Linked DNA regions of Caldimonas brevitalea. The protein of the gene in region 2 interacts with the protein of the main gene of each other region in a pairwise test. Links are inferred from orthologs where the notes say so. Each region holds a gene or a part of one and is shown on either strand. Other genes may lie near its edges. The genes, in order: thrS and rplA.

Evidence for each region.
Region 1: the proteins of rplA (region 2) and thrS interact in binary tests that used the Escherichia coli proteins (3 or more experiments, as listed by UniProt). The link is inferred for Caldimonas brevitalea from one-to-one orthologs.

The regions. Positions count from the first base shown.
Region 1 is NZ_CP011371.1:3,475,543-3,483,197, forward strand. The notes cover bases 1-2,914. They hold thrS (threonine--tRNA ligase), read right to left. Parts: upstream 2,461-2,914; coding sequence 541-2,460; downstream 1-540. Other genes in these bases: infC (translation initiation factor IF-3), read right to left, coding at 1-442; aceA (isocitrate lyase), read right to left, coding at 2,837-2,914. Also shown: more of aceA, read right to left, coding at 2,915-4,126; AAW51_RS14870 (Lrp/AsnC family transcriptional regulator), read right to left, coding at 4,533-5,012; omega-aminotransferase AptA, read left to right, coding at 5,189-6,499; AAW51_RS14880 (NAD(P)/FAD-dependent oxidoreductase), read left to right, coding at 6,534-7,655. UniProt on the Escherichia coli protein: Catalyzes the attachment of threonine to tRNA(Thr) in a two-step reaction: L-threonine is first activated by ATP to form Thr-AMP and then transferred to the acceptor end of tRNA(Thr). The rate-limiting step is amino acid activation in the presence of tRNA.
Region 2 is NZ_CP011371.1:5,756,487-5,759,585, reverse strand. What follows is about bases 1-2,809. They hold rplA (50S ribosomal protein L1), read left to right. Parts: upstream 1-955; coding sequence 956-1,663; downstream 1,664-2,809. Other genes in these bases: rplL (50S ribosomal protein L7/L12), read left to right, coding at 2,516-2,809; rplJ (50S ribosomal protein L10), read left to right, coding at 1,941-2,477; rplK (50S ribosomal protein L11), read left to right, coding at 522-953; nusG (transcription termination/antitermination protein NusG), read left to right, coding at 1-388. In the rest of the region: more of rplL, read left to right, coding at 2,810-2,893. UniProt on the Escherichia coli protein: One of the primary rRNA binding proteins, it binds very close to the 3'-end of the 23S rRNA. Forms part of the L1 stalk. It is often not seen in high-resolution crystal structures, but can be seen in cryo_EM and 3D reconstruction models.

The DNA.
Region 1 (7,655 bases), 2.3 Mb from region 2 along the record:
GGACCCGCTCCAGCAGGCGCATGCCCAGTTCCTGGTGGGTGATCTCGCGGCCGCGGAAGCGCAGCGTGACCTTGCCCTTGTCGCCTTCTTCAAGGAAGCGGCGCAGATTGCGCAGCTTGATCTGGTAGTCGCCCTCGTCGGTGCCGGGGCGGAACTTCACTTCCTTGATGTCGATGACGTGCTGTTTCGCCTTCGCCTCGGCCGCCTTCTTCTGCTCCTGGTACTTGAACTTGCCATAGTCCATCAGGCGGCAGACCGGCGGCGTCGCCGTGGGCGCGATCTCGACCAGGTCCACGTCGTGTTCCTGTGAAAGCCGCAGTGCCTCCTGCAAGCTCACGATGCCGATCGGCTCATTGTCGGGCCCGTTCAGCCGGACTTCCGGCGCCGTGATTTCCCGATTCAGACGATGCTTGCGCTCCACGTTGGGAGTGCGCCGGTCCATGAAAGTAGCGATGGTCTAGATCCTCAGGGGTCCCGCCCCAATAACAAAAAACACATAGCCCGCCCCGGTCGGCCCAGGCGGCGGGCAGCCGCCTGAACTCACACCTTTTGGGCAATGTCGCTTGCAATCTTCTGGGAGAAGGTGTCGAGTGCCATCACACCGAGGTCTTGGTTGCCCCGGGCGCGCACTGCGACGGTTCCCGCCGCTTTCTCTTTGTCGCCGACAACGAGGATGTAGGGAACCTTCTGCAACGAATGCTCGCGGATTTTATACGTGATTTTTTCATTGCGCAAATCGGCCTCTGCCCTAAGTCCTTGTTTTTGCAGCGTTTTGACTACTTCTCGAACGTAATCCGCCTGCGCGTCGGTGATATTGAGTACAGACACCTGCTGCGGCGCCAGCCAGACCGGCAGCGCGCCGGCGTGCTGCTCGATCAGGATGCCGATGAACCGCTCCATGCTGCCGACGATCGCGCGGTGCAACATGACCGGCACCTGGCGGTCGCCACTTTCCGTGACGAATTCCGCACCCAGCCGGCCCGGCATCGAGAAGTCGACCTGGATCGTGCCCACCTGCCACTGGCGCCCGATCGCGTCCTTCAGCGTGTACTCGATCTTCGGCCCGTAGAAGGCCCCCTCGCCGGGCGAGATCGCGAATTCGCAGCCGGATGCGCGCAGGCTCTCGATCAGCGCCGCTTCGGCCTTGTCCCACACCTCGTCCGAGCCGATGCGGGCGTCGGGCCGGGTCGCGACCTTGTAGATGATGTCGGTGAAACCGAAATCACGATAGACACGCTGCAGCAGCGCCGTGAACTCGGTGCACTCGGGCAGGATCTGGTCTTCGGTGCAGAAGATGTGGCCATCGTCCTGCGTGAAGCCGCGCACCCGCATGATGCCGTGCAAGCCACCCGTCGGCTCGTTGCGGTGGCACTGGCCGAACTCGCCGTAGCGCAGCGGCAGATCGCGGTAGCTCTTGATGCCCTGCTTGTAGATCAGCACATGGCCGGGGCAGTTCATCGGCTTGAGAGCATAGTCGCGCTTCTCGCTCTCGGTCGTGAACATGTTGTCGCGGTACTTGTCCCAGTGGCCGGTCTTCTCCCACAGCGCGCGGTCCAGCAACTGCGGGCCCTTGACCTCGCGGTAGCCGTTGTCGCGGTACACGCCGCGCATGTACTGCTCGACGCACTGCCAGACCGTCCAGCCCTTGGGATGCCAGAACACCACCCCCGGCGCGTGATCGTCGATGTGGAACAGATCGAGCTCACGCCCGAGCTTGCGGTGGTCGCGCTTTTCGGCTTCCTCCAACATGTGCAGATACTGCTGCAGCTCGTCCTTGCCGGCCCAGGCGGTGCCGTAGATGCGCTGCAGCTGCTCGTTGCGATGGTCGCCGCGCCAATAGGCGCCGGCCACCTTCATCAGCTTGAAGTGCTTGAGCTTGCCGGTGCTCGGCACGTGCGGGCCGCGGCACAGGTCGGTGAAGCCGCCTTCGCTGTAGAGCGACACGTCTTCGTTGGCCGGAATGCTGGCGATGATCTCGGCCTTGTAGTGCTCGCCCAGGCTCTTGAAGTACGCCACCGCCTCGTCGCGCGGCAGCACACGGCGCTCGACCTTCTCGTCTTTCTTGGCCAGCTCGGTCATCTTCTTTTCGATGGCCTGCAGGTCTTCGGGCGTGAACGGCCGCTTGTACGAGAAGTCGTAATAGAAGCCGTTCTCGATCACCGGGCCGATCGTGACCTGAGCCTCGGGAAACAGCTCCTTGACGGCATAGGCCAGCAGGTGCGCCGTCGAATGGCGGATCACGTCCAGGCCGTCGGGGTCCTTGTCGGTGATGATGGCCAGCGTCGTGTCCTGCTCGATGCGGTAGCTGGTGTCGACCACGCGCGCCGCGTCGCCCTGCCCCACCCGCCCGGCCAATGCCGCCTTTGCCAGGCCGGCGCCGATCGACGCCGCCACCTCTGCCACGGTCACCGGGCCCGGAAACTCACGTCGGGACCCGTCGGGCAACTGAACTGAAACCATCTTGACCTCTCACCGGCGCCGCCAGCGCCACAAACAAGCCACAAACAAGCCACAAACAAAAAAGCGCGGTGGTCGCCGCGCTTTCTTGGATTCGAAAAAGACAAACAAACGAAAGCCGCGGCCGACCGACTAGACCTCAAAAACGTCAGCGGTGGTAGTTCGCGGTGTCATAACCCGTTGTGCCTTTCTCGCTCTTGACTGGGTGAAGAAGAGCGCAATTCTAACGCAATAGACGCAAAAAAGCCCGGCAGCGTCGCTGCCGGGCCAATGCATCTTCACATCAGATGCTTCGCGCGTCTCACGAGCGCGCCGCCCAGCGGCGCGCAACGGAGTCAGGACATCGGCGCCGCCGGCTCGAGGCCGGCGACGGGGCCGATCAGCCGTGCTTCTGGTCGAAGAACTGCTCGTCTTCGGTCGAGCCCTTCAGCGCCGCGGTCGAGGCATCGCGCTCGATCGTGGTGGTGACGGCGTCGAAGTAGCCGGTGCCCACCTCGCGCTGGTGCTTCACGGCGGTGAAGCCCTTCTCGGCGGCGGCGAACTCGGCTTCCTGCAGCTCGACGAAGGCGCTCATCTGGTTGCGGGCGTAGCCGTAGGCCAGGTTGAACATCGAGTAGTTCAGGCTGTGGAAGCCAGCCAGCGTGATGAACTGGAACTTGTAGCCCATTGCGCCCAGCTCGCGCTGGAACTTGGCGATGGTGGCGTCGTCCAGGTTCTTCTTCCAGTTGAACGAGGGCGAGCAGTTGTAGCTCAGCAGCTTGCCGGGGAACTGCTTGTGGATCGCCTCGGCGAACTTCTTGGCGTAGGCCAGGTCGGGCTTGCCGGTTTCGCACCAGATCAGGTCAGCGTACGGCGCGTAGGCCAGGCCGCGGCTGATGGCTTGCTCCAGACCGGGCTTGGTGCGGAAGAAGCCTTCGATGGTGCGCTCGCCGGTGAGGTACGGCTTGTCGTTGTCGTCCACGTCGCTGGTCACCAGGTCGGCGGCTTCAGCGTCGGTACGGGCGATCAGCACGGTCGGGGTGCCCGACACGTCGGCCGCCAGACGAGCAGCCACCAGCTTGGCAACGGCTTCGCGGGTCGGCACGAGCACCTTGCCACCCATGTGGCCGCACTTCTTGACGGACGCGAGCTGGTCTTCGAAGTGCACGCCGGAGGCGCCCGCTTCGATCATGGCCTTCATCAGTTCGAAGGCGTTCAGCACGCCGCCGAAACCGGCTTCCGCGTCGGCCACGATGGGCGCGAAGAAGTCGACGTCGTTCTTGCCTTCCGACCACTGGATCTGGTCAGCGCGCTGGAACGTGTTGTTGATGCGCTTGACGACTTGCGGCACCGAGTTGGCGGGGTACAGCGACTGGTCGGGATACATTTCGCCGGCCAGGTTGGCGTCGCCAGCGACTTGCCAGCCGGACAGGTAGATGGCCTTCAGACCGGCCTTGACCTGCTGCATGGCCTGGTTGCCCGTCAGCGCGCCCAGGGCGTTGACGAAGGGCTCGGTGTTCACCAGGTGCCACAGCTTCTCGGAGCCGCGCTTGGCCAGCGTGTGCTCGATCTGGACCGAACCGCGCAGGCGCACCACGTCGGCGGCGGTGTAGCCACGCTTGATGCCCTTCCAACGGGGGTTCTCCGCCCAGTCCTTTTCAAGAGCAGCGGCTTGTTGTTCGCGGGTCAGGTTCGTCATGAAGACCTCCAGTAAGTGAAAACAAGGTGTTGATGGGCTCTAGCTTACGGCGGCCGGGGGCGGAAGGGAACACTTATGTCTTATATAAGACACCCAGGCTACACCCAGCAAAATCAATGACTTGGCGAGCACATTTCGCGATGCGGAAACCAATTTTTCACAATGAAAGATTTTTCTGCAGTGCACCAAAGCACTTTTCCGCATTGTGAAATGGCAAGGTCTCCATGTAAAAAAGACGCACCCACCGGTGCACCAAGAGCGTGTGCTGCCTCATGGGCCTGCACCAACGTCGCGCGGTGCGTCGGCCCGTCGGCGCGCCCCACCAGCCATCCTGTGGCGCATGTCGCCTGGACTTCTTTGTGCGGACCGGGCGGCCGACGGGGGCTGATGCCGGGCGTCAGATGTTGAGCGCGGTGGTGCGTTTCACCGTGCGCAACACCAACATCGAGTTGGAGCGCACCACGCCGGGCAATCGCGCCAGCACCTCGGTATGGAACTGCTCCAGGTCTTCGGCATCGCGATAGGTGAAGCGCAGCAGGTAGTCATTGCTGCCCGCCACATAGAAACAATCGAGGATCTGCGGCTCGTCGCGCACCGCCTGCTCGAAGCTGCGCAAGGTCTCGGGTGTGGTCCGCTCGACGTTGACGATGGTGTACGACGTGCCCGGCTGGCCGACGGCCTTGGGGTTGAGCAAGGCGACGTACTGGGCGATCACGCCGCTCTCCTCCAGCTGCTTGACGCGTCGCAAACAGGCCGACGGCGACAGGTGCACCTTGTCGGCCAACTCCACGTTGGTCAGGCTCGCGTCTTCCTGCAGCGTCTGCAGAATCGCGCGGTCGATGGCATCGAGTTGCACGGTACGGGCAGGGCTTCGCATGAAATGCAGTGGTAGGCCGGTTGTTTCGCATGATATGCGAAGGGTCCCGCCGCGGCGGCTGCAATGCGCAATCCGATTGCGACCGCTGCGGCATAGACTGACCCAACGCCTGCCGGGCCGGCTGGCCGATCCCTGCCGCTTGCCCTGCTCCCCTCGCCCACCGAACCACCGCTGCCATGGACCAAGACCTCGACGCCTACTGGATGCCCTTCACCGCCAACCGGCAGTTCAAGAAGTCGCCGCGGCTGCTGGCCCGCGCCGAAGGCATGCATTTCTGGACGCCGGAAGGGCGCCAGGTGCTCGACGGGGTGGCCGGCTTGTGGTGCGTCAATGCCGGCCATGCGCGACCCAGGATCGTCGAGGCGATCCGGCAGCAGGCCGGCGAGCTCGATTACGCGCCGCCCTTCCAGATGGGGCACCCCAAGGCTTTCGAGCTGGCCGAACGGCTCGTGAAGCTGACCCCCGCGGAGCTCAACAAGGTCTTCTACACCAACTCCGGCTCTGAATCCGTCGAGACGGCCCTCAAGATGGCGCTGGCCTACCATCGTGTGCGCGGCGAAGGCCAGCGCACCCGGTTGATCGGGCGCGAGCGTGGCTACCACGGTGTCAACTTCGGCGGCATCTCGGTGGGCGGCATGGTGGCCAACCGCAAGATGTTCGGCACCTTGTTGGCCGGCGTCGACCACATCCGCCACACCCACGACCTGCAGCGCAACGCGTTCTCGCGCGAGCAGCCGGCCCATGGCGCGGAGTTGGCCGACGACCTCGAACGCCTGATCGCACTGCACGACGCCTCCACCATCGCCGCCGTGATCGTCGAGCCGGTGGCCGGCTCCACTGGCGTGCTGATTCCCCCGCAAGGCTATCTGCAGCGGCTGCGCGAGATTTGCGACCGGCACGGCATCCTGCTCATCTTCGACGAGGTCATCACCGGCTTCGGACGGCTCGGCTCGCCGTTCGCCGCCGAGCACTTCGGCGTCACACCCGACCTGATGACGGTCGCCAAGGGCATCACCAACGGCGCCGTGCCAATGGGGGCGGTGTTCGTGCGCCAAGCCGTGCACGACGCCTTCATGAACGGGCCGGAGCATTTGATCGAGTTCTTCCACGGCTACACCTATTCGGCGCATCCGCTGGCCTGCGCTGCGGCGCTCGGCACGCTCGACACCTACGAGGAAGAGGGCCTGCTGACGCGTGGTCGTGGTGAGCTGGCGCGCTACTTCGCGGATGCTGTGCACGCCCTCAAAGGCCAGCCGCACGTGATCGACGTGCGCAACATCGGCCTGGTCGGCGGCATCGAGTTGGCACCGCTGCCCGGCGAGCCCGGCAAACGTGCCTTCTCGGTATTCCTCGACTGCTGGGAGCGCGGCGTGCTGATCCGCACCACCGGCGACACGATCGCGCTGTCGCCTCCGCTGATCATCGAGAAGAGCCACATCGACCAGATCGTCGGCACCGTCGCCGACGCGCTCAAGCGGGCGGCCTGAAGGCGGCGCGGCGGGCTGGCGTGAGGCCGCACGCATGCGCATTCTGCACACCGACCTCGACCTCGCGCGTGACAGCTACTACGCTGCGACCGCGCCACAAGGTGCCCGCCAGCCGCCGTTGCAAGGCGAGCTCGCCGTCGACGTGGCGGTGATCGGTGCCGGCCTGGCCGGCTTGTCGGCCGCGCTCGAACTCGCCGAGCGCGGCCTGCAGGTGGCCCTGCTCGAGGCACATGAGGTCGGCTACGGCGCCTCGGGCCGCAACGGCGGCCAGGCGATCGCGGGCCTGGCGTGCGAACTGTCGACGATCGAAGCGCAACTGGGGCTGGCCGACGCACGCCGCGTCTTCGGCATGACGCTGGAGGCACTCGACCTCCTCCACGAACGGTGCCGGCGCTACGGCATCGATTGTGAATGGCAGCCGGGCTTTCTGAACGTGGCGGTGAATGCTCGCAAGGCACGCGCACTGCGGGCGACACACGACCGTTTGCAAGTGGTGTACGGTGACGCCTACGCCGCCGCCTCGCAATGGGTCGCACCAGCCGATCTGCCACGCTGGATCGTCAGTCCGCGCTACCACAGCGCCGTGCACGATGGCCGCAGCGGCCATCTGCATCCTCTCAAATACTGTCGCGGGCTCGCGCGGGCGGCCGTGGAGCGAGGCGTTCGGCTGCATGAAGGCACGCCAGTCGTGCGGCTCGAGCACGGGCCGCAGCCGCGCTTGCACACGCCGGAGGGCAGCGTACGTTGCGAGCAGGTGCTGCTGGCCGGCAACGTCTATCTGCAGGGCGTCGCGCCGCAGTTGGCGGCGCGCATCATGCCGGTCGCCACCTATCTCGTCGGCACCCGGCGTGTCGCGCCCGCACGGCTGAAGGCGCTGCTGCCGACAGAGGCCGCGGTATGCGACACCAATGTCGTGCTCGACTACTTTCGCCCGACGCGTGACGGCCGGGTGCTGTTCGGCGGCGGCGTCAGTTACAGCCGCCGCACACCGCGCAGCGTCGCCGACAAGTTACGGCGACGCTTGGTCGCCACCTTTCCGTCTCTGCAGGACGTCGAGGTCGAGTACGCCTGGGGTGGTTTTGTCGACATCACGATGAACCGTGCGCCCGATTTCGGGCGCTTGCGCGCCGACGGTGCGCCTGGCGCATCTCGCAGC
Region 2 (3,099 bases):
GAACGGCAAGAAGGCCGTCACCGAGCGTCGCTTCTTCCCCGGTTACGTGCTGGTCGAAATGGTGATGGACGACGACACCTGGCACCTGGTGAAGCACACCTCCAAGGTGACCGGCTTCGTCGGCGGCGCCAAGAACCGTCCGGTGCCCATCTCGGAAGACGAGGTCATGAAGATCGTCAACCAGATGCAAGAGGGCATCGAGAAGCCGCGTCCCAAGGTCGAATGGGAAGTCGGCGAGGTGGTTCGCGTCAAGGAAGGCCCGTTCACCGACTTCAATGGCGCGATCGAGGAAGTCAACTACGACAAGTCCAAGCTGCGTGTCTCGGTCACGATCTTCGGTCGTGCGACGCCGGTCGAACTGGACTTCCACCAGGTCGAGAAGATCTGATCGATCTTCCGGTCGAGACCAGAAATTCAGTGGCGAGCCCGCCCAGCCCGGGGTTCGTTGCAGTGCTAGCAAAGGGCTGTGTCGACGAGGAGCCGGCCAACACGCCGGCGTTTGAACTCGGTTAGGAGCCAATATGGCCAAGAAGATTGTCGGCTTCATCAAGCTGCAAATCCCGGCAGGCAAGGCCAATCCTTCGCCCCCGGTGGGTCCTGCGCTGGGTCAGCGCGGCCTGAACATCATGGAATTCTGCAAGGCGTTCAACGCCCAGACCCAAGGCGTCGAGCCCGGTCTGATGTTGCCGGTGGTGATCACCGCGTTTGCAGACAAGTCCTTCACTTTCCAGATCAAGACCCCGCCCGCGACGGTCCTGATCAAGAAGGCCATCAAGCTGGACAAGGGCTCCAGCCGTGCACACCTCGACAAGGTCGGCAAGATCACGCGCGCCCAGCTCGAAGAGATCGCCAAGACCAAGATGAAGGACCTGACGGCCGCCGACCTCGACGCCGCCGTCAAGACCATCGCTGGTTCTGCCCGTTCGATGGGCGTCATCGTGGAAGGTGTTTGATCATGGCCAAGCTCACCAAGCGCCAAAAGGCTAACCAAGGCAAGGTCGAAAGCACCAAGCTGTACCCGATCGACCAGGCCCTGGCTCTCGTCAAGGAAGCGGCCGTCGCCAAGTTCGACGAGTCGATCGACGTCGCCGTCCAGCTGGGCATCGACGCCAAGAAGTCCGACCAGGTCGTGCGTGGCGCCGTCGTGCTGCCCAACGGCACTGGCAAGACCAAGCGTGTCGCCGTGTTCGCGCAAGGCGCCAAGGCTGAAGAAGCCCGCGCCGCCGGTGCCGACGTGGTCGGCATGGAAGACCTGGCCGAACAGGTCAAGGCCGGCAACATCAACTTCGACGTCGTGATCGCGTCGCCGGACACGATGCGCGTGGTCGGTACGCTCGGTCAGATCCTCGGCCCGCGCGGCCTGATGCCGAACCCGAAGGTCGGCACCGTGACCCCGGACGTGGCCACCGCCGTCAAGAACGCCAAGGCCGGTCAGGTGCAGTTCCGTGTCGACAAGGCCGGCATCATCCACGGCACCATCGGCCGTCGCTCGTTCGACGCCGAGAAGCTGCGTGGCAACCTGGCAGCGCTGCTCGACGCACTGAACAAGGCCAAGCCGGCTTCGAGCAAGGGCGTGTACCTGCGCAAGGTCGCCGTGTCGTCGACGATGGGCATCGGCGTGCGCGTCGACGCTGCGTCGATCAACGCGGCCCCGGGCGCCTGATAGAAGTGTTGAAGCGCCGCTCCCTGTGGGTGCGGCGCGCATGAATTGGTGGGCCGCGGCTGTCGCAAGAGAGCCGTGGGCTATCAAAGACCGTTGGTGCGGCTGCAGGTCGCTTAATCCAGGTCGGTGGCGCAAGCCCTCGATCGCAGCCAACGCAGATGGCGCACCCGCTGGAATGGAGTGAGGTCGGTCGCAAGACCGGCCTGGTTTCCTGAACAGAGGTCGCTGTTAACTGGTGCACCCGGGGTGACCCGGGTGTGAATGTGAGGAGTAGACCTTGAGTCTGAATCGCAACGAGAAACAAGCTGTCGTGACGGAAGTGGCGGCCCAAGCGGCCCGCGCACAGACGCTCGCGTTGGCGGAGTACCGTGGCCTCACCGTCGCTCAACTGGACCAGCTGCGCCGGCAGGCGCGTGCTCAGGGTGTGTATCTGCACGTCCTGAAGAACACGCTCGCTCGCCGTGCCGTGGCCGGTACTTCGTTTGAAGTGGCGTCCGAGTCCATGGCCGGTCCGCTGATCTACGGCTTTTCGGAAGACGCCGTTGCCGCCGCGAAAGTCCTCGCCGACTTCGCCAAAGGCAACGACAAGCTGGTCATCAAGGCCGGCGCGTACAGCGGCAAAGCCCTCGACGCCGCTGGCGTGAAGGCCCTGGCCGCGATCCCGAGCAAGGAAGTGCTGCTGTCCCAGTTGCTGGGCCTGATGCAGTCGCCCGTGTCTCGCATGGCTCGCGTGCTCGCCGCCCTGTCCGAAAAGCGTGGTGAAGGCGCGCCCGCCGAGGCCGCTCCGGCTGCCGAAGCCGCCCCCGCTGCTTGATTTCATTCAATACGAACCCATACGTTTAGGAACCCAAAATGGCATTCGATAAAGACGCATTCCTGACCGCCCTGGACAGCATGTCCGTGATGGAACTCAATGACCTGGTGAAGGCCATTGAAGAGAAGTTCGGCGTGTCCGCCGCTGCGATGGCCGCTCCCGCCGGCGCTGGCGGTGGCGCTGCCGCCCCCGCCGCCGAAGAGAAGACCGAGTTCAACGTCGTGCTGCTCGAAGCCGGCGCGAACAAGGTCGGTGTCATCAAGGCCGTGCGCGAAATCACCGGCCTGGGCCTCAAGGAAGCCAAGGACCTGGTCGACGGCGCTCCGAAGCCCGTCAAGGAAGCCATTGCCAAGGCCGACGCCGAAGCTGCCAAGAAGAAGCTGGAAGAAGCCGGCGCCAAGGTGGAACTCAAGTAATTGGGTTTCCCACATGGGGCTGGGGGCTCTTCGAGGCCCCCAGCCTTTTGTGCTTCATGGGTTTGAGTGCTGGAGCACACCCGAAAAGGAATTTCAAGGCAATCTTCACGCCTTGAGACCCTTTCCGAGTGTTCTCTGATCCGACTGCAGAGAACCGGTTTGGTCGGGTCGCGGTGCAATGCCGCGGTCGTCCGCCAGCGGCTGGT